3 regions of the Vibrio hyugaensis genome follow, and region 2 is predicted to be linked to each of the others. Evidence: predicted binding sites of a transcription regulator. Region 2 holds the regulator's gene; each other region holds the start of a gene.
The links. Region 2 encodes MetJ, which represses methionine synthesis genes. Its sites were predicted from a motif close to TTAGACNTNTANANGTCTAA; they were not measured.
Positions count from the first base shown of each region.

Region 1: a site for MetJ is predicted at 4,084-4,103, ahead of metE (5-methyltetrahydropteroyltriglutamate--homocysteine S-methyltransferase). Genes of this name have one in related genera too.
Region 3: a site for MetJ is predicted at 1,988-2,007, ahead of metA (homoserine O-acetyltransferase MetA). Genes of this name have one in related genera too.

Region 1 covers NZ_CP025794.1:3,458,722-3,466,112, forward strand. The annotation lists gene C1S74_RS16870 (Ig-like domain-containing protein) at 1-1,781, opposite strand, end outside; gene C1S74_RS16880 (hypothetical protein) at 1,993-2,703, shown strand; gene C1S74_RS16885 (DUF4250 domain-containing protein) at 2,887-3,087, shown strand; gene metR (HTH-type transcriptional regulator MetR) at 3,108-4,019, opposite strand; gene metE (5-methyltetrahydropteroyltriglutamate--homocysteine S-methyltransferase) at 4,285-6,567, shown strand; gene C1S74_RS16900 (GspS/AspS pilotin family protein) at 6,659-7,060, opposite strand; gene C1S74_RS16905 (YciI family protein) at 7,064-7,360, opposite strand.
Region 2 covers NZ_CP025794.1:2,525,773-2,533,163, forward strand. The annotation lists gene fusA (elongation factor G) at 1-308, shown strand, start outside; gene tuf (elongation factor Tu) at 461-1,645, shown strand; gene C1S74_RS12520 ((2Fe-2S)-binding protein) at 1,983-2,171, shown strand; gene bfr (bacterioferritin) at 2,246-2,722, shown strand; gene C1S74_RS12530 (malic enzyme-like NAD(P)-binding protein) at 2,930-4,207, shown strand; gene metJ (met regulon transcriptional regulator MetJ) at 4,315-4,635, opposite strand; gene C1S74_RS12540 (O-succinylhomoserine (thiol)-lyase) at 4,865-6,025, shown strand; gene C1S74_RS12545 (bifunctional aspartate kinase/homoserine dehydrogenase II) at 6,044-7,391, shown strand, end outside.
Region 3 covers NZ_CP025794.1:241,578-248,968, forward strand. The annotation lists gene pilW (type IV pilus biogenesis/stability protein PilW) at 142-870, opposite strand; gene metA (homoserine O-acetyltransferase MetA) at 1,020-1,961, opposite strand; gene C1S74_RS01960 (hypothetical protein) at 2,490-2,894, shown strand; gene C1S74_RS01965 (GNAT family N-acetyltransferase) at 2,894-3,391, shown strand; gene C1S74_RS01970 (hypothetical protein) at 3,578-4,255, shown strand; gene C1S74_RS01975 (DMT family transporter) at 4,411-4,743, shown strand; gene C1S74_RS01980 (APC family permease) at 4,817-6,244, opposite strand; gene C1S74_RS01985 (LysE family translocator) at 6,765-7,391, opposite strand, start outside.

The sequences.
Region 1 (7,391 bases), 930 kb from region 2:
ATTACGGGAGGCGTGACGAACAATGCCATATGGTTTTGATGTTCTAATGAATTAAATTTGGCGAGCGCTGTAATTGTGGTCGAGCCCATATTCTTTCCGACAACCACGTTTCTTTCTTGGTCGTCAAAGTCGGCAAACTCGTTATTGTTAACAATAAAGCTAATCTCAGGAGAGTTGGAAATATCAATGATACTTCCATCTGACAATAGGGCGTTTACTTTCAAAGGATGCTCTAGCCCTACGGGTAAAGAAAGCTCAGCTTCGTCAAAGCTGATCTCTGTAACGATAGCATCTGAAACCGTTAATGTAGCGGTACTTCGCCATCTATCAGAGAGTATGCCTGTTATGTTGGTTTCACCAACTTGAACGCCGGTTATCGTTCCTTTATGAGGACTAAGTTCAAATGTCGCGATGTCTGTATTATCTACGCTCCACTGAAATTCTGAGGCAGACGTAACTTCGTCAATGGAACCGTCTGAGTATGTGGCCCACGCTTGAAATGAATGAGATAACCCTTTAGGCAATGAATCGACATTGGGAGATAAACTAAGTTTGGTCACGACAGGTTCGGATACGCTAAACGGTACTTGATAGCGTATTTGTCCATCGTTCAGCGAGGCAATGAGCGTCGCTTGACCAGGTTTAAGCGCTTTGATGGTCAGTTTGTTCTCTTTTGTTTCTATTCGAGCAATGGTTACAGGGAGCACAGACCAAATCACTCGAGGGTCTTGTGTGACATTGATAGTGGATTGGTCTGTAAGTTCTGCCAGTGCTTGAACATGCGTTGAGAGGCCCGAAGGTATTTCAGCTTTATCGAGGGTTACATTGAGAGCAGAAAACTCAGCTGGAGTAATGACGATTGATACTTCGTCGGACAGCTCTGTGTTTTTAATTTTCGCCGTCAAGATTGCTGTCCCGGTAGAGGTAGCAAACAATTGGGTTTGATCTTGCTCTTGAACAATAGACGCCAGCGAGCGATCCCTGATGTCTAAATGGAGCTCCGGCGCGTTTGTAATTTCTTGCGTTGAACTATCCGAAAATTTAGCGAACGCGAGTATTTGAGAGCTCGAACCGACAGGCAGTTTTGAATGCTCTAGGCTAAGGGACAATTCGACGGGTATGGCTTTGCTGATAGAGATTTTCTTACCTGCCTCTAAGCTGGTATCTCCATATGTGCAGTTAAGTACAGTATTCCCTACACTCATTCCTTGGATGAGGTTGGCAGGATTCCCGAGTGTGAGTTGGGCGACAGTAGAGTCTGCGATATGGCACTGAAGTTCCGAAGAGTCAGTCAAATCAATGCGGTTTCCATCTGAATATTCCCCCATGACTTGAAAGGGAAGCATTAAGCCTTTAGGTGTTGAACCTTCGTTTGCCAATACGAGAGTTAATTTTGAGAGCGTTGCTTCGGATACTGTGATTTCTAAGCTTACAGAGAAGGCGAGACCATCTTTATTTACTGATGCGGTGATGGTTGTGGCTCCTTGTGATTTCGCAAGTAATAAGCCGCTTGAGTTAATCGTGGCGACCTTCTCATTCGAGCTATTCCAAATCACGGTATCTGTTTCGGTAAGCCAACCGTTATTTTCTGAATCAAGGAGTTGAGCGGTTAAATAGAGCTTATCCCCTTTGGGTAGTGACTGAGATTCAGCGTGAATGACTAACTCACGAGAAACCGTGGACTCTTCGTATGATAGGGAGAGAACTGGCTCTTTGTTGAAATCACAGCCTGTTAACGAAAATAGACAAAAGAGAATAGAGATGAGCGTTCTGTTTTTCATGTTGTTTTTGACTTTACACTTTCATTTTATTGCAAAATGTAAAGTTCAAGCGGAGAGATTAAATAGCAGGTTTGACGGCTGTTTCGCGGCGATGCTAACACGGAAAGCGAATCAGCCCTTCAAGAGATGCTGGCTTTTGAACTCTGCGAGCGAGTGGTGAAGTAACGGGCTAGTCGATCATTAGGCGATTTGCTATTATCGCCACCCCAAAATGACTTTTGAGTTTGCATTCAACATGATTCAACAATTGCTGTTAACTTTTCCTCCAATGCTATTTGGCGCCCAAGCGCTGTTGACCTTACTTTTGATTAAGGGTGATACCTGCCCAGGTCAACGTGGTCGCCTGCATAAGATGTTGCCATCAATTGGCGTACTTTGGTTGGCAGTGGCGTCGCTTCGTATTGAAGCTTTCATGATCGTATTCGCGATCTTCTATTTTTACTCTCAAGTTCAGACTAAGAAGACACGTGAGAAAGGGCCATTATGGGCTCTGCATCTAGCGAACGGTTTGGCCTTCGCGTACGTGAGCATTCAACTATTTGAGCAACCGCATTGGGCGGCAAGCGCTTCGGTGGCATTGATGATCTTCTTCTTAGGTGCCGTGTTTGCGCAGTTACTTCTGGTTATCGCACGCAGCCGTTTGCAAGCATTTCACCGAATCTTACCGGTTACGGGTGTTGTCTCAGGCATGCTGCTGGTCGTGATGACGTTGTTTTCTGCTTATCAGTTGGATGAAGCGACATTGAATAGCGTGACACAACATATTCTAGCGTCACTGGCGATGCTGATTATGGCAATCGTGGTTTGGTGCTGGCATATCTTCACTCATAAAGCGCCAAACAAAGTGCAATTGGCGGCAGCGCTGCTTCTTGCGTTGGCTTCAATGACAAGCTTACAAGGTCTGTTCCTATTGGGGGCATAGACCGAACGAATTAACACTTCTGTCTTCTTTTCTTTTTGTGAGCTCGGGATTTAGATCGAGCTCACTTTCAAATCGTTCGATTAAGTCTACGCTTTAGTTATAGCCTCATTCATTTCGAGAGAGTCTTGACGCACGTGCTCAACGGAATTGGGGTCAAATACCTTGTCTTAGAGGAGTGTCGCGATGGATTTAAGCAACGTAAGTAACTGGGACAGCATCATCTTGCTGGGTATCGTTAATGAAAAGCTGCGCTTAGAATGTGATAGCTTTGAAGAGTTGGTATCGATGTACGAGATGGATGTGGAATCGGTAGTGGGCAAGCTCGATATGCTTGGCTATCAATATGACCCACTGACCAATCAATTTAAATCTTACGAACGTTAGTTTCGTTTAATTGTCGAACTTTAAGCCATCTTGATCCCATCAAGGTGGCTTTTACATTGTTGGCGGGCCGTGGCAAAGAAGGCCTGTAAGTAACGTTTCTCTTTTTCTGAGTTGCGTGTTGCTGCGAACAATCTACGCCATAACCCTTCGCCGAAAGGCATACTGGTAATCAAACCTTGGCGCGAGAACTCAGAAATCGCCCAATTTGGCAATGCCGCTACCCCCAATCCCGCTGACACCATTTGTACGAGCATTAACGTGTTGTCTGCTTGTTTCCACTTGGCTGGCTCAACTCCCGCAGGGTGTAAGAAGTGTTTGACCACATCCAATCTTTGTTTCTGTACTGGATAAGAAAGCATGGTTTGATCTGCAAGATCTTCGGGTTCTATGACACTTTTGTTCGCTAAAGGATGGCTGGTAGAGGTAATCAAACGCATTTCGAAGTCAAACAGCGGCTCATAATGGACTTCGGAGCGTGGCTGAATGTCTGATGTAATCACCAAATCAAGCTCGCCAGCTAACAAGGCGGGAAGCGGCTCAAAGCCAAAACCGGAAGAGAAATCGAGCGTCACACTTGGCCAAGCTAATTGGTATTCCTTAAGTGCAGGCATTAACCATTGGAAGCAGGAGTGGCATTCGATCGCCATATGTAAGCGCCCATTCACGTCTTCTTTCAAGCTTGCGAGTTCGTTTTCTGCTTTGGCGAGTTTTGGCAAAACTTCATCAGCAAGACGAAGAAGAATTTCACCTTCTGAAGTGAATTTTACAGGACGGGTTTTGCGCAAAAATAATTGCCCGCCAATCCGAGATTCAAGATCTTTGATTTGATGAGAAAGGGCAGATTGCGTCAGGTGCAAAGTAGTTGCGGTTGCCGTTAATGACCCAGTGTCTCTCAGTGAAGTGAGGGTGCGTAAGTGTTTCAACTCTATCATGAATCCCATTCATCCTTTTATATCTGCCATGAGCTTTATTAACTTACCCATAAAAAATGGATATGTAAACGTCTAGACGTCCATTTATGCCGTTTGAATGCGAGTAATACCCCTCAATATGAATTTTTTTAATAAACAAGTTGAATAATTGGATGTTGTTCAATTTTATCACCAGAGCGATAGTTTTAGCCATCCAGACATCTTGTAAGGTTTTCTCTCGATGCTCTGACCTCAATATCAAACACTGTGAATAAGGAATACGGACATGGCAACGACAACGCATATTCTTGGTTACCCACGCATTGGTGAAAAACGAGAGCTTAAGTTTGCTCAGGAAAAATACTGGCGTGGCGAAATCGATCAGACGGAGCTTAAGCGAGTAGGGGCAAGCTTACGAGAACAAAACTGGAACACGCAAACAGAGGCGGGTTTGAGCTTCACAACCGCGGGTGATTTTGCTTGGTACGATCATGTCCTAACCACAACATTGCTATTGGGACATGTACCAAAGCGACACGCAAGTGGGTTCCCAGATTTAGACACACTATTTAAAGTCGGCCGTGGTCAATCTCAATCCGCTTGCGAATGTGCGGGTGCGGCAGCCTCTGACATGACAAAGTGGTTCAACACCAACTATCACTACATTGTGCCTGAGTTCAGCAAGGACGATACGTTTGAAGTTAGTTGGCCCCAACTGTTTGAAGAAGTAAACGAGGCGATCAAATCAGGTCACAAAGTAAAGCCTGTACTGCTTGGCCCGCTTAGTTACCTCTATCTAGGTAAGGAAGTGGAAGAAGATTTTGATCGTTTGACTTTATTGCCAAGGCTACTCACCGCGTATCAAGCAATTCTTTCTAAGCTTGCTAGTCAAGGTGTGGAATGGGTACAAATTGATGAACCTATTCTCTCGCTCGAGCTAGAAAGCAAATGGACTGATGCATTCAAACTGGCTTACCAAGTGATTCGTAGTGACGTAAAAGTGCTACTGACCACTTACTTTGATTCGGTCACGGATACGTTGGATAAAATCATCGAGCTTAATGTTGATGGCCTTCATATTGACTTGTCTGCGTCGCCAGAGCAATTGGAAGAGGTTGTGGCGAAGCTGCCTGAGGGGTGGGTACTTTCTGCTGGTGTGGTGAATGGACGAAATGTGTGGCGTTCAGATTTAAGTACTCAACTGGATCGCTTGCAGCCCCTCAAAGACAAACTTGGCGACAAGTTGTGGGTAGCGAGTTCTTGTTCGCTATTGCATAGCCCGGTTGACTTGGATTTAGAGCCGACTTTGAGCGATGAAGTGAAAAGTTGGTTTGCTTTCGCGAAACAAAAAGTAACGGAAGTAGCCTTGCTTGGCCGTGCGCTTGATGGGGACCAAAATGCGATTTTAGCTTGTGATACGTATAGTCAACCCATTAAAGATCGTAAAACCGCTTCGCATGTTAACAAACCCCACGTTCAGACTCGTTTGAACCAAATCACGGCGGCGCTCAGCCAGCGCAGCGCAGCTTATGCAGAGCGTGCCGTACACCAAGCTGAAGTGCTTGGCTTGCCACTCTTGCCGACCACGACTATAGGATCTTTCCCACAAACGGGAGAAATTCGGGGTCAGAGAAGTGCGTTCCGCAGCGGTCAACTTTCAGAATCGGATTATAAACAGGCATTAAAAGGACACATCGCTGATGCGGTGAAACGCCAAGAAGCGCTCGATCTTGATGTTCTTGTGCATGGAGAGGCTGAGCGTAATGACATGGTGGAGTATTTTGCTGAAAACCTGGCGGGCTTCCAAACCACTCAATTTGGTTGGGTACAGAGCTATGGTTCTCGTTGTGTCAAACCAGCGATTGTGGTCGCAGATATTGAGCGTGTAAAACCGATTACGGTGGAATGGTCGACGTATGCACAATCGCTGACCAACAAGCAAATGAAGGGCATGTTGACCGGCCCAGTGACGATTCTGTGTTGGACATTCCCACGTGAAGACATTACTCGCAAAGAAATTGCAGACCAGCTGGCTCTTGCACTTCGTGATGAAGTCTTTGACTTGCAAGAGGCGGGTATCAACATTATTCAAATCGATGAGCCAGCGATTCGTGAAGGCTTACCATTGAAGAAGCGTGACCACAAAGAATACCTAAACTGGGCTGTTGACGCCTTTAAGATCTCTGCCGGTAGTGCTAAGCCAGAAACGCAAATTCATACTCACATGTGTTACAGCGAATTCAACGAAATCATTGATTCAGTTGCCGCGCTTGATGCCGACGTGATTACTATCGAGACGTCGCGATCCAATATGGAACTGCTGAAAGCGTTCGAAGACTTTAATTATCCGAATGAAATTGGTCCGGGAGTTTACGACATCCATTCTCCGAACATTCCAACGGAGGAGTGGATTGAAGGCTTACTCAAGAAAGCGGCTGAAAAAATTCCGGCGCAACGTTTGTGGGTGAACCCTGATTGTGGACTTAAAACGCGTAATTGGGCAGAAACCGAAGCCGCATTAGGTAACCTTGTTTCTGCGGCTAAGAAGCTCAGAGCTGAACTCGCATAAGCGCTTAGCATCCAGAAACAAAAAAGCGAGGATACCTATCCTCGCTTTTTTATTTTATCGAGCGTCTAACTCAAGAAGATCGAGTCGCTTATTACTGTGCTTTTTGACCTGCGCTGCATGTTTGCGCTGACACCAACTCATCCGCCATTAATTGGCCGCGGGAGTTGCGTACTTTGATCCGGTACATCAAGCCCATATCAATTTGCTCACGCACCGCTGGTGTATTGCAGTAAGTGTATATACTGGTGTTCACTACTTGATTTAACGGCTTGGCACCAAGCGCATCATCGTTATAAATCATCATCATCTCAACCACATTTTTGTTGGATGAAATGCGTAAGATTTTTAATGGGCCGTATTCAAGCGGTAAACCCGCAGAAAGAACACCCGCACGGTTAGAAGCCATCAACTCAAGTTGATGTTGCTTATCATCATTTGATGAACAGCCTGCTAGTGCACCAAATGCGAGGAAAAGACACAGTAATTTTTTCATAACTTAAAACACTTTCTTGAACGGTTTTACGATGACATTTTCGTAAACGCCCGCCGCGATGTATGGATCGGCATCAGCCCATGCTTGAGCTTCTTCCAAAGAGGCAAATTCTGCTATGACTGTCGAGCCAGTAAAGCCTGCTTCACCCGGATTATCGGAATCAATGGCTGGCATTGGACCTGCAGTTAGTAGACGTCCTTCGTCTTGAAGTTGCTGCAAGCGCTCAAGATGTTGAGGGCGAACACTTAGACGTTTTTCCAATGAGTTCTCGACGTCCTGAGAAAAGATGACGTACCACATAGCATATTTCCTTAATTGGTAGGGTAAAGTC
Region 2 (7,391 bases):
GTTCATTAGAAGCACAGCCAGTGATTCTAGAGCCAATGATGAATGTCGAAGTAACTACTCCGGAAGACTGGATGGGTGACGTTGTTGGTGACCTAAACCGTCGTCGCGGTATGATCGAAGGTATGGATGAAGGTGTGGCTGGTCTTAAGATCATCCGTGCTCAAGTTCCTCTATCTGAGATGTTTGGTTACGCAACGGACCTACGTTCTGCAACTCAAGGCCGTGCTTCTTACTCTATGGAGTTTAATGAGTACGCTGAAGTGCCGAAGACCTTTGCAGAAGCCATCATGGCTGAGCGTGGTTACTAATTGACGATTGAACCACAAAAAGTTTACGACTTTTTGCTAGATCAAGCCGTCGAAATATTGCGCTAACGGACGTTGGCGCATAAAATAACAATTTCTGGCGCGTCGGGATCAATAATGATCACGGCGAATCATAACTAGGAAGGAACACGATTGTGTCTAAAGAAAAATTTGAACGTGTAAAACCGCACGTAAACGTTGGTACTATCGGCCACGTTGACCACGGTAAAACAACTCTAACTGCAGCTATCTGTACAACACTTGCTAAAGTATACGGCGGTGCTGCTCGTGACTTCGCATCTATCGATAACGCTCCAGAAGAGCGTGAGCGCGGTATCACAATCGCTACTTCTCACGTAGAGTACGACACTCCAACTCGTCACTACGCACACGTAGACTGTCCAGGACACGCGGATTATGTTAAAAACATGATCACTGGTGCTGCACAGATGGACGGTGGTATCCTAGTTGTTGCTGCGACAGATGGTCCAATGCCACAAACTCGTGAGCACATCCTACTAGGCCGTCAGGTTGGTATCCCTTACATCATCGTATTCATGAACAAATGTGACATGGTTGACGATGAAGAGCTACTAGAACTAGTAGAAATGGAAGTTCGTGAGCTTCTATCTGAGTACGATTTCCCAGGTGATGATCTACCAGTTATCCAAGGTTCTGCTCTAGGCGCTCTAAACGGCGACGAGCAATGGGAAGCTAAGATTGTAGAACTAGCTGAAGCGCTAGATTCATACATCCCTGAACCAGAGCGTGCAGTAGATATGCCATTCCTAATGCCTATCGAAGACGTATTCTCAATCCAAGGTCGTGGTACAGTAGTAACTGGCCGTATCGAACGTGGTATCCTAAACGTAGGTGACGAAGTTGCTATCGTAGGTATCAAAGACACTACTACTACTACATGTACTGGTGTTGAAATGTTCCGTAAGCTTCTAGACGAAGGTCGTGCTGGTGAGAACGTTGGTGCACTTCTACGTGGTACTAAGCGTGACGAAGTTGAACGTGGTCAAGTACTAGCTAAGCCTGGTTCAATCACTCCACACACTAAGTTCGAGTCAGAAGTATACGTACTTTCTAAAGACGAAGGCGGCCGTCATACTCCGTTCTTCAAAGGCTACCGTCCACAGTTCTACTTCCGTACAACTGACGTAACTGGTGATATCTCTCTACCAGAAGGCGTAGAAATGGTAATGCCTGGCGACAACATCCAAATGCAAGTTGAGCTAATCGCTCCTATCGCTATGGATGAAGGCCTACGTTTCGCTATCCGTGAAGGTGGCCGTACTGTAGGTGCTGGTGTTGTTGCTAAGATCTTCGATTAATTCTTACTGAATTAATCGTAATCTTGCACTCTTCTTCGATTTGAAGAAAGCGCTAGAAAAGGGGAAGCTAAGGCTTCCCTTTTTTATATCTGCTATTCCTCTTTTCAATATGGTTATAAGCCAGTCATTCTTAGTCATGCGTTTTGTTTATGAAAAACATGGTCTTAGTTTTACCTAACTTCCTCTTCTTTTTGAGTACCCCGCTAAGTCACTGAAAGCCGCCAAAATAGTTCAAATCGTTATAACAAAACGTTCTGTAATTCGCTTTAATACAACTGGTAACAAGAACGATTCTTGTTTATATTTCATTCCATAGTGAAATTTAAAGGTAGTGAATATGTACGTTTGTCTTTGCCATGGCGTCTCTGACAAGAAAATTAGGAAGTTGGCGATAGATGAAGGCGTAACAGATATAAAAGGAATTAAAAGATGTACGGCATTGGGAAGTCAATGCGGCAAGTGCATCAAGCAAGCGAAAGAAATTTTAGCTGAAACAGAATACCTAATACTGAAACAAGCTAGCTAAATATTAGCTAAGCCTTTTTGACACCTTCTCATTTGCTTCTACATTTAAATGAAGCCAAAGAGGAGGGTTTTGCCATGAAAGGCGATCCAATCATTATTCAACATCTCAATAAGATACTCGGTAACGAGCTCATCGCGATCAACCAATATTTTCTTCATGCCCGTATGTACAAAGACTGGGGATTAAAGCATCTCGCAGATAAGGAATACCACGAGTCGATCGATGAAATGAAACATGCTGATCACTTGATCGAGCGTATTCTGTTCCTTGAGGGGTTACCTAATTTACAAGACCTCGGCAAACTGATGATCGGTGAAGACACCAAAGAAATGCTTGAGTGTGACCTTAAACTTGAGATGGCCGCCATTCCAGATTTGAAAGATGCCATCGCTTATGCTGAGGATATTCGCGATTATGTCTCTAGAGATCTGTTTCAAGATATTCTCGAAGACGAAGAAGAGCACGTTGACTGGCTTGAGACTCAACTCGGTTTGATCCAGATGTCAGGTATAGAAAATTACCTACAAGCACAATATGTCGATGAAGAGTGAGATTATATTTCGCTGTTTTCCTATCCAAACCAAGTGATAAAAAGAGCACCTGACCTGTAAACAGGGTGCTCATCACTAATATCTGGTCTAATCTCTTTTATTATCGGCCCTTTTAAGGATATCGCTCGCAATCTAGCCTATGAAGTTTGACTTCTATCCTTTAGAATTTATTCCCCCTTACCGAAAAATAACAAAGAGAAACGATCCATGTCTGAAGACAATCGCCAAGAAGTCACCCCAGAAGAAGAACGCCGCCAACAAGCATTGGATTACCATGCATATCCAACCCCAGGAAAAATTGCCGTAGAGCTAACTAAGCCTGCTGAAACTGCAAATGACCTTGCTCTTGCATACAGCCCTGGTGTTGCAGAGCCTGTACGTGAAATCGCACAGAACGCTGACAACGTGTATAAGTACACAGCGAAGGGCAACATGGTTGCGGTTATTTCTAACGGCACGGCTATTCTTGGTCTTGGTAATCTTGGCCCGCTGGCTTCTAAACCAGTAATGGAAGGTAAAGCGCTATTGTTCAAACGCTTTGCTGGTTTAGACTCAATTGATATCGAAGTAAAACACCGCACGATCGACGAATTTGTCGACACAGTAGCAAACATTGCTGATACATTCGGTGGTATCAACCTAGAAGATATCAAAGCACCAGATTGTTTTGAGATTGAAAAGCGTCTGATTGAGCGTTGTGACGTGCCAGTATTCCATGACGATCAACACGGTACAGCGATCGTAACGGCAGCAGGTATGTTGAATGCAATCGAGCTGCAAGGTAAGAAGCTCGAAGACTCCACGATTGTTTGTTTAGGCGCGGGTGCGGCGGCAGTCGCGTGTATGGAGCTATTGATCAAATGTGGCGCGATGCGCGAGAAGATCTATATGCTGGATCGTAAAGGGGTGATCCACACGCGTCGTGATGATCTCAATGAATACAAACAGCTGTTTGCTAACAACACAGATAAGCGCACGTTGGAAGATGTGATTGAAGGTGCGGATCTTTTCTTGGGCGTATCGGGTCCAAATCTACTACCTGCAGAAGCATTGAAGCTCATGGCAGACAAGCCAGTTGTGTTCGCATGTTCAAACCCAGATCCAGAAATCAAACCTGAATTGGCTCACGAAGTGCGTGATGACTTGATCATGGGTACAGGTCGCAGTGACTACCCGAACCAAGTAAACAACGTATTGTGTTTCCCATTCATCTTCCGTGGCGCATTGGATGTTCGTGCAAGCGAGATCAATGATGAAATGAAACTGGCTGCGGTTGAAGCGATTCGTGAATTGGCGAAAGAGCCAGTACCGGAAGCGGTATTAAAAGCAGCTGGCGTCGATAAGCTAGAGTTCGGAACTGACTACATCATTCCAAAGCCAATGGATTCACGCCTACTACCACGCGTGGCAAAAGCGGTGGCTCAAGCTGCGGTTGACTCTGGTGTGGCACGTATTGAAATGCCAGAGAATTACATGGCTCAATAGTGGTAAAGTAAAATTTAAAAATAAAAAAGGGACGCTCTCGCGTCCCTTTTTTTGTTCTTGGAAACCGTCCCCAGCACAGTTTCTATCATCGACGAATTTGTAAGCAATTATTCTTCGTCGAATGCTTCGAATTCGATTCCCATCGCTGTCATGATTGCTTTTGCTTCGGTAGGAATATCGTCTGGACGGTCTTTACGCAAATCTTCATCAGTTGGCAGTGGTTGACCTGTGTAAGCGTGTAGGAACGCTTCACACAGTAGTTCACTGTTAGTCGCATGGCGTAAGTTGTTGATCTGGCGGCGTGTTCGCTCATCAGTCAGCACTTTTAAAACTTTTAGCGGGATTGAGACGGTAATCTTTTTTACTTGTTCGCTTTTTTTACCGTGCTCAGCATACGGGCTAATGTATTCGCCATTCCAGTCAGCCATTGCGCACCTTCATTAATGTAATAAGTTAGAAAAATAAATATAGGTGCTGATTTTAGCTGCATTTACTGCCATAAGCAAAGACATATGGACGTCTAGAAGTGTTGACGTCTTATTTTTAGACAAGTAAAGTGAGGTTAATAGTTAGGGAAGAGTGTTAATCAATTGAGCAATACAAGCTAGATATAGCGCATTCCCATTTAGATGTCACCACCCGTGAAAGGATACACCCATGAGCACCCGTAAGCCTGCGACCATTGCTGTACGCACTGGTATCGAGTCAGACAGCCAATACAACGCTGTTGTACCACCTATTTACCTTTCTACTAACTATGGCTTCCCTGCATTCGGTGAAGTGCCTCAATACGATTATACCCGTTCTGGTAACCCTAACCGAGGTTTACTAGAGCAAGCATTGTACGAGCTTGAATCAGGCAAAGGAGCGGTTGTCACTAACTGTGGTACATCAGCATTAAACCTTTGGGTATCGACGTTTCTTGGTCCTGATGATCTAATTGTAGCGCCGCACGATTGCTACGGCGGTACGTATCGTCTGTTTAATACTCGTGCAAACAAAGGTGACTTTAAAGTGCAGTTTGTCGATCAGTCGGATCAGCAAGCTCTGGATGCGGCGATTGCGAAAAAGCCAAAGCTAATCTTGTTAGAGACGCCGTCAAACCCGCTTGTGCGCGTGGTTGATATTGCTGCAGTGTGTGAAAAAGCAAAACAAGTCGGCGCTCTAGTCGCAGTGGACAATACTTTTTTAACTCCGGTGTACCAAAAGCCTTTGGAGCTAGGTGCGGATTTTGTTATCCACTCCACGACGAAATACATTAACGGTCACTCCGACGTTATTGGTGGTGTGGTGATCACCAAGAGTGAAGAGCATGCAGAAGAGCTGGCGTGGTGGGGCAATTGCATTGGGGCGACGGGAACACCATTCGACAGTTACATGACATTAAGAGGAATTCGCACGCTGGGTGCGCGGATGCGAGTTCATGAAGAAAGCTCTCAAGATGTACTTGCTTACTTACAGACTCAATCGTTAGTTGCACAGATTTATCACCCAAGTTTGCCAGAGCATCCTGGACATGACATCGCCAAGAAGCAGCAATCCGGTTTTGGCTCTATGTTGAGCTTCGAATTCGCAGGATCATTTGAACAGCTCAAAGTGTTTGTAAAAGAGCTGGAATTGTTTTCGTTAGCTGAGTCCTTGGGTGGGGTTGAAAGCTTGATTTGTCATCCTGCATCGATGACACATCGCGCGATGGGGGAAGCGGCATTAGCTGAAGCTGGCGTTTCTCAACAGTTACTGCGCTTATCCGTTGGTCTTGAAGATGCACAGGATTTGATCGCCGATCTTGAGCAAGCATTTTTAAAAGCAGCACAGTAATCGGGAGAGAAAAAAGTCATGAGTGTACAACGTCAGCTGCATAAATTTGGCGGCAGCAGTTTAGCCAACCCCGAATGCTATTTACGTGTGGTTGAAATACTAAAAGAGTATTCAGCCGAAAATGATTTAGTCGTGGTGTCTGCGGCAGGGAAAACCACCAATCGCTTGATCGAGTTTCTTGAAGGTTTAGATAAAGACGGTCGTGTTGCGCATGAAGCGTTACAAAGCTTGAGACAATTCCAAACTGAATTAGTAGAAGCTTTGTTAACAGGTGAGGCACAGACGCAACTACTTGCTTCCCTTCAAGATGAATTCAGTACTCTAGCAGAATTAACGGCTCCGTTAACAGAAGCTCAAAAAGCCGCAGTGCTTGGACATGGTGAGGTATGGTCTTCACGCTTACTCGCTGCATTGTTATCGCAACAGAGTTTGCCAGCGGTTGCACAAGACTCTCGCGCATTTCTGCGTGCAGAAGTAGGTACACAACCAGAAGTCGACCGCGCTCGTTCTTACGCTCTAATTAAAGAAGCGTTGGCACAACATAATCATCAGCGAGTGATTATCACAGGGTTTATGGCACAGAATGAGGCGGGAGAGACAGTACTGTTAGGCCGTAATGGTTCTGATTACTCGGCTACGGTTATTGGTGCACTGGCAGAAGTTAGTACTGTTACTATCTGGAGTGATGTCGCAGGTGTGTATAGTGCGGACCCACGTTTAGTCTCTGATGCATGCTTGTTGCCCCTACTGCGTTTAGATGAAGCAAGTGAACTTGCTCGTTTAGCAGCTCCGGTATTGCACAGTCGCACGCTTCAACCTGTTGCTCAAAGTACGATGGATTTGAACCTCAAATGCAGCTATCAACCGGAGTCTGGCTCAACCAGAATTGAGCGTGTATTAGCATCTGGTCGTGGCGCTAAAATCATTACCTCTCTTGATGAAGTGTTACTCGTGCAACTTTCATTTGTGCATGGTCATGATTTTGAGCGAGCGCAGAAAGAAGTGTTGCAAGCGTTAAAGCGCGCTCAATTAGAGCCACTAGCATTTGAAGCGCAAGAAGACCAACAAACATTGCGCTTGGCGTACACGGCCGAGATAGCCGGTGGTGCATTGGCTTACCTTCAAGAGTTGGCGGTTGAAGCTGAAATTAAGCTGAAAGAGGGTTACTCACTGCTCGCAGCGGTAGGTGCAGGGGTCACGAAAAACGCCAATCATTGCTTTGGCTTTTATCAGCAGTTAAAAGACTCTCCGGTTGAATTTATCTCAGAGGCACAATCAGGACTGAGTCTCGTCGCGGTATTACGTCGAGCCGAAGTGGAAGAGTTAGTACAAAGTATTCATAGTCAGCTGTTTCAAGCGCAAAAGC
Region 3 (7,391 bases), 1.2 Mb from region 2:
AATGAAAATTGTTTTAAGAATTATTTATAACATAAGAACTTACACCAAGTGCACTCTAGTTATAAGAGACGACTAAACGAAAGGCATTACACTTGGTATTCGGAGGTTCGGAATACCAAGTCATTAAGAGAGATTGAGCTGTTAGGACATCCGATCTAGCTGTGTTTGGTATTTCCTTTGCAGCGCTTCGTTGCCTGCTGCGCCTTCAAGTTCAACCATTAAACGGAGCGAAGGCTTTTTAACCCCATACATTTGATTAAAGCGCATAAGGCGAATGCGTGCGTCCGTGTAGTTGCCACTTTCTATTTCTAATTTCGCTAACTGGAGAATGGATTTTGGACGGTGAGGGTCGTGATCAATGGCGCGAGTGAAATAGTATTTTGCTCTTTCTGTGTTGTCGGACTTGAGTGCACAAAAGCCTGCATTCTCATAGCTAGCTGGGATGAGGAAGTAATAAGGCTGTTCAATGGCACGGTTGAACATTTTATCCGCTTTCTCAAAATCTCCCTGCTTACATAAGAATGTGCCGTAGTTGTTGAGTACGTTTCCATTTTTAGAATGTTGGCGCAGCGATCGTTTGTACATATCTTCTGCTTTTTTATCTTCACCAACCGTTTCATAGTAATGAGCCATAGAAAGTTGAGCGCGGTAATAGCTTGGAGCGTGAGTGAGGGCTTGTTGAAAGTTATCATGCGCTCGAATCATGCTGCCACCGTTTAAGTACCCCAAACCAAGTGCGATACGAGACTCTGCCATGGCGACAGGGTCTGCTTTTACGACTGGACTATTGCCATCTTCGTTAACGGTCACACAGCCGAGCAGGCCAAACTGAGTCGCTAGTACAAGAGCGCCAAGTTTTATGATCTTCATTTGTCTTTCCCACATCCCTAATTCTTTCAGCATGATATGAATTACGCTGCAAAAGCCTAATGAGGAAAAAACACAATGCGATCAGGTTTGCAAACTGGTATGAAAAAGCCGCCAGTTGGCGGCTTGGTTCACAATCTCTATCGAGTGAATTAATCGTCTTTGGTAAACGCGGCTTCGCTGAAATGGTCCAGATCGTATGGCGTTTGCTGGTAAACGCAGTAGTTTAACCAGTTCGAGAAAAGTAGGTGGCCATGGCTACGCCAGCTTGCGACTGGGCCGTTATCAGGATTGTTGTTCGGGTAATAATTGACAGGAATGGCTGGCTCCATGCCTTCCCCTAAATCGCGAATGTACTCATTATGCAGCGTATGAGAGTCGTACTCAGGATGACCAGTGACGAAGACGTTACGTTTGTCCTTGGTTGTTGCAAGGTAAACACCAGCGACATCTGATGTGGCTAGAATGTCTAGATCCGTATGTTCCTCTAAGAATTCTGGTGAGAAATCCGCGTAACGCGAATGTGGCGCTAAGAAACTATCATCGAAACCACGTAGAACCGGATGATAAGGCTTATGGATTTTATGATGATAAACACCAGACAACTTTTCTTTGCGAGTTCGCTTTGGTAAGTCGTAAAGAAGCTTTAAACCAGCTTGTGCTGCCCAGCATACATAGAGTGTGGATGTGACGTGGTCTTTTGCCCACTCCATGATAGTTTTTAGGTGGTCCCAGTAAATGACATCTTCAAATTGGACCAAACCGAGTGGCGCCCCAGTAATGATCATGCCATCGAAGTTTTTGCCTTTTACCATTTCAAACTGACGGTAGAAGGCATCGAGATGTTCGGTTGGTGTGTTCTTACTTGGACGATTGTCGATTCGTAGTAGCTCGACATTCACTTGCAGAGGGCTGTTTGAAAGTAGGCGAAGGAACTGAGTTTCTGTCTCGATTTTCTTCGGCATTAAATTGAGGATAAGCACTCGCAATGGACGGATTTCCTGACTCGCCGCTCGACTCTCGCTCATCACAAAGATGTTCTCTGTCCTTAATACATCGGTAGCGGGTAACTGATCTGGAATTCTAATTGGCACGGCTTTCTCTCCCTAAGCTTCACTTTTTAGACGTCTATACATCTAAAACTACCGCAATTGCGTACGGATGTCGATACGAAATGTGACTTTGGACAGGAATTCTTTTGTAACCAACAAAATAGAGCGTCTCGTCTAATAGTTCGCTAGCAATGATTGTCAATTTGAGTTGAGCCTTATCTGCAGCAAGCTACAAGTTTTAGTCATCGAAACTAAATTCAATGCGTTGGTTTCATTTCGATAAGCACCACAAAAATCTAAGCTCTTTTTAAAATCTATTGATAAGGCAAATTGAAACGTAGCTAACCGTGATGAGCGCTGTTAATTGTTAACAAGGTACTCAACGTCAACTGTGATTGCGGTAAGGTTTCTGAGTACATCTCACTGCAACGTGTCGGCTAGTGTTTGAAGATGATTATGGTATCAAGTTAGTATAAATCTTGAGCTATAAGACTAATAAAGACACTAATCGGCTTGCCGACGCGTACTCGCAGTGCGTTGTTTGGGTAATCATCGTCAGTGGAGGACATCATGTTCGGTATATTTAAGAAGAAAGAGAAAGTTCAGAGCATCGCGCAAGAGGTTCCTAACGTACTACTCCGTTCGTTTGGAGACAAAAGCACGTACTTACCGGAAGAGATCGACCAAGCACTTAATGAACTAGGTCATGAAAAACATGTGGATGTCACACGTTATCAATACGCTTATGGCATGTTTGCGAGCTTGGTCAGTTATGAGCAACTTGGCTTAACGGAAGAGCTCGGCAACTATGGCTACTTTCAGCGAGAAGTCGGCAAGATGCTGCTTAACACGCCTGAACCAATCGACATGCATATTTATCTCGAACTTGCTCAACAACCTCATTTTAGCTCGAGTCAAGTTGGAGTTGGCTGTGAAGCAAATGTAGTAGATAGCAGTGTGGATGGAAACCACTAGTGTCAGAACCGAATTTCAAAATCCATTTTCTTGCCGATTTTCCTCACGCGTCTAGCCTTATTGCTCAGTGGTATTTTGATGAATGGGCGTACACAGTGCCAGGTGTCACGCTTTCACAAGTTCAAGAAAAGGTTTTACTGAAAGCCAATAGTCGACATGGGTTTCCACTTGCTTTTGTACTGCATGATGATTGTAATCAACTTGCGGCAGTCGCAGAACTAAAGATTCGCGAAAATATTCATTTTCCAGAATATGAACATTGGCTGGGTGGGGTGTATGTTGACTCTTCATCACGAGGCAAAGGCTACGCGGCAGCGCTTGTCGCTCGCGCTCAAAATCATGTATTTCAGCTTGGTATCGAGAAGCTCTTTTTACAATGTGAAGCACATAATCAAGCTCTGTATGTAAAGTATGGTTTTCGTCCTTTGCACATAGCCATCCATAACGAGGTAGACACTACGATTATGGTTTGGGAATCTTCAGAGCTTCAACCTTAAGCTTCTTACTCTCAATTCTCTCTAAGTGTTCATCTCCGCATAGTTAGCCTTAATATCGAACAATCGCCAATGTGAGCATTTTGACGCTGGTCAAAATTACGCCACTTTATTCGATCTTTATATGCAAATTGTCCAATACTTTTCTAGTGGCTTACTAAATTGTGGAATTAGGATCATGGAGAGCGCATGAAAAAGTGGCTAGGAGTGAGTTTGGTCGTGAGTTTGTTTGGATGCAGTTTGTCCGAAGAGGTGCATATTGAAGGTCGAACCTTGTACTTTAATGGTGAAATCACGGCGCAGAAAGTCGAGCAAGCGATTGAGCTCGCGAATGTGCAACCGAACGGCATTGTCGCGCTGATGATCGACAGTGATTCTGGTGAATATCGACCTGCAATGGAGCTTGGGCGTTGGGTTTATAGCAATCAAGTACATCTGATTGTCAACGGTACATGTGCGTCTGCTTGTGCGAACTATGTGCTAACCGCTGCGCCGAGCACGTTAGTTATGAAGGGTTCAGAGATTTTGTGGTTTGGTGGAGCCATGAGTGATGAGTGGTTGAAAGATGGGTTTGATCAGCAAGAGCTCGAGCAATGGCACCAATCGCTCAGTTTATGGCGTCAGCAAGAAGACGCGTTTTTTGCTTTGGTGGATGTTAACCCAAAAATCACCATGTATGGTCATATGAACCAACGTGAGAAGTTGCAAAAAGCAGGCTGTAATGCTGACGCCGCAGCGTGGATGTACCACATTGATGATATGCAAAAGTTGGGACTGAACAACATTGTCTATGCGGACCCAGAGTCATTATTAACCGCTCGCAAGCGCTCCGCCTGTGTCATCAATTTAGAAGAGAAGGACTTTTAAAACTGGATTATTACCTTTATGTAAATGTGATTTGCATCACTTTTTATGGCTAATCAATGGATTTTGATTATAATGCGCCGCTCAGAAACTCGATATGTCATCGGGTTCAGGTTTTATTGAGCGTTGATTGCCTTATGTTCAAAATGCTTGTTTCTATGCCACCATTGGTTGCCCTGTCTATTGCCATTATATGTGAGGTGATTGCTACTTCTTCAATCCCGAAAACCGAACAGTTCACTAAAATGATGCCGAGTACCGTCGTCATTATTGGTTATGGTATTGCTTTCTTCCTACTGTCGGTCACAGTGAAAAGCATGCCTGTTGGTATCGTCTATGCGATTTGGAGCGGGGCGGGTATCGTTTTGGTTGCTGCGGTTGGGTATTTCCTTTATGGGCAGAAACTCGATTTAGCTGCGATTGTTGGAATTAGCTTTATCCTCACTGGTGTGATGATTGTTAACTTGCTTTCCAAAACAGCAGGTCACTGATTCTAAGAACGAATTCCACACAAAAAAGCCGCAGCATGTAAATTGCTGCGGCTTTTCGTTTTTGGTGGTTCTGTTAGTTCGCCATGGCTTCAATTAGCTGACTTTGTTGACGACGTGTGCGATTGCGGTACATCATGGCAGCCAACGCAGGTAAGCTGAACGCGATAAATCCAAGGATAAGCGCGTAGGCACTCGTTTTTTCACTGATGCCAGCAGGTACATCGAAAGAAACAAAAATGGTTACCATGCAGCTAACCAAACCTAACGTGGCAACCAACATCATTCCTAATTTCCCACCAGGTACGCGAAATGGGCGCTCGATGCCTGCATGTTTGCGGCGAGAAACCAAGAAGCTAACGAAAATGCAGATGTACATCACCATGTAGAGCTGAGTCATCAATATATTCAATAGCCACATACCTTGGTTAACGTTCGGCACTAAGATAAACACCAGTGAAAGCACACTGACAATGGCACCTTGCAGCAGTAGCAGAGGGACGGGAGCTTGGTTTTTATTTTCTTTCGATAACGCCATTGGCATGAAGTGATCTTTCGCGGCAACATGAAGACTCTTAGTTGGTGCGATAATCCAGTTATTCAGGCTCGCAAGGCTACCGAATACAATGGCTAGTGCGATGACTGGCAACATGAAAGACATGTTCAAATCATCAAAGAACGTTTTGAATGCCAGAATAACGCCTTCACTCAAGCTTGAATGGTCGCTCGATACGACGGAAGAGATAGAAAGCGAACATGCGGTCAAAGAAACTAAGATCAGAACGGTAGAAGCGATCAGTGCTTTTGGGTAAGTCTTTTGTGGGTTGTCGACTTCACTTGCGTATGACGTGGTGATTTCTAAACCAGTTAACGATAACACGACTGCAGTAAAGCCCGCCCCAATACCATCTTGCGAAAAATCCGGTAGCCAATCTGATGCGTGACGCAAAGAGATATGCGATTCGCTCGGATTAGTGTAAGCCCAGTATCCACCAAGACAGATAATGAGCAGGATCGGGAAGATAAGCCCCAATGTGCCAAAGACATTCGTGATGATAGAGGACAAGCGCAGACCAAAGATATTAACCAGCGTTAGCGCCCAGAAAATCACATTAATCATCACCAACATAAAGATGTTGTTTTGCGCCAGTTCGGGGAAGAATGGATACGCTCCTGTTGCGACAATGAACGAAATCAGAGGCGGGTAGTAAACAATATTTTCCGCATACTGATACCACACGGTAGCAAAACCGAAGTTCGGGCCAATGGTTTCCTTACCCCACAAATACACACCACCTTGCTGCGGATAAGTGGTACTCAGTTCTGCACATACCAAAGCGGTAGGAACAAAGAAGCACAATCCAGCCAACAAGAAGAAAGAAACGGCGTGACTACCAAATAAGGCGGCACCCGGAATGTTCCTTATGCTGTCGACGGACGTAACCGTAATCATGATGACAGAAAAGACACTGAGTTTGACGGCGGATTTGGCGATATTGCTCATTCGATACCTTTAATGATTGAGCCACGCGTTTGGTCTTAGAACCCGCGTGCTACAAGTAAGACGAGCGTATTGTAGGGCTGCGAGAATAAGTGGGTATATAGCCAAAAATGGTATGTATTTACTCAAAAATGAACCGAAATCTCAGTGGTTTATTCATAATCAATATAAACGATTGCGTTGTTTAAAAAACGCAATATTGAATCAAAAAATGCATATTAATAAATATATTTATAGCGATTTAATTATTACCAGAAACCTGGAAACTTATTGGAAATGCGGCAATGTTTGACTCTCACCTTAGGGGAAGGTCTAGATTGGGGACGATCAGACTGGTATAGAAAGTTGAGAAAATGATGGGATGTTGTAATCAAGCGCCAAAAGGCGGGACAGGAAAGCTGTCCTATTTATTGGGCGTAATTGGTGTTCTATTCGTGGTTATTTTGCTGCTGGCTACGTTATTTGGATAAATGCGGGAAACAAAAACACGCCTTAGAGCGTGTCTTCTGTTGAATAAGAACATTTAGAAGCGCGTATTGGCTAAACCAATGCCGAAGAAAATAAACAATCCACCGCTGACGTAATTGAGCCATTTGCTGGTTTTAGAAGAGGTCAGTGTGGCCTTTACTTTTGTCGCGAAGAAAATCACAAACAAGAACCAACTTGCGACAATGCTTGCCTGTAAAGCTCCTAACATCATGCTTTGCTCCAGAATATGTTCTGGTTTGACAAATTGCGGGAAGATGGACAAGTAAAACAGAACGATTTTGGGATTGAGCAAGTTGGTAAGCAGTCCTTTAACGAACGCTTGCTTTAAAGTGTGCTCTTCAATTTTACGATCGAGTGTCAATTTTTGATCGGCAAGCTTAAAGCCACTCTTGAAGTTATTAATACCAAGCCAAATCAAATAAGCCACACCCATCCATTTGAGCACATTAAACGCCAATACTGATTGGGAAAGTAGTAGGCTCAACCCTTTTGCCGATACAAACGCATGAATCAGAAAACCGAGCCCAACACCTAGGATATTCGCTATCGCAAAGCGGCGATTCTGAGTTAGGGCGGTAAACAGGATCAACAGAGCGTTTGGACCTGGAATGACGGCAAGGAAGAAAACAATACCGCCAAAGGCAAGTAAGGTGTCGAAGTT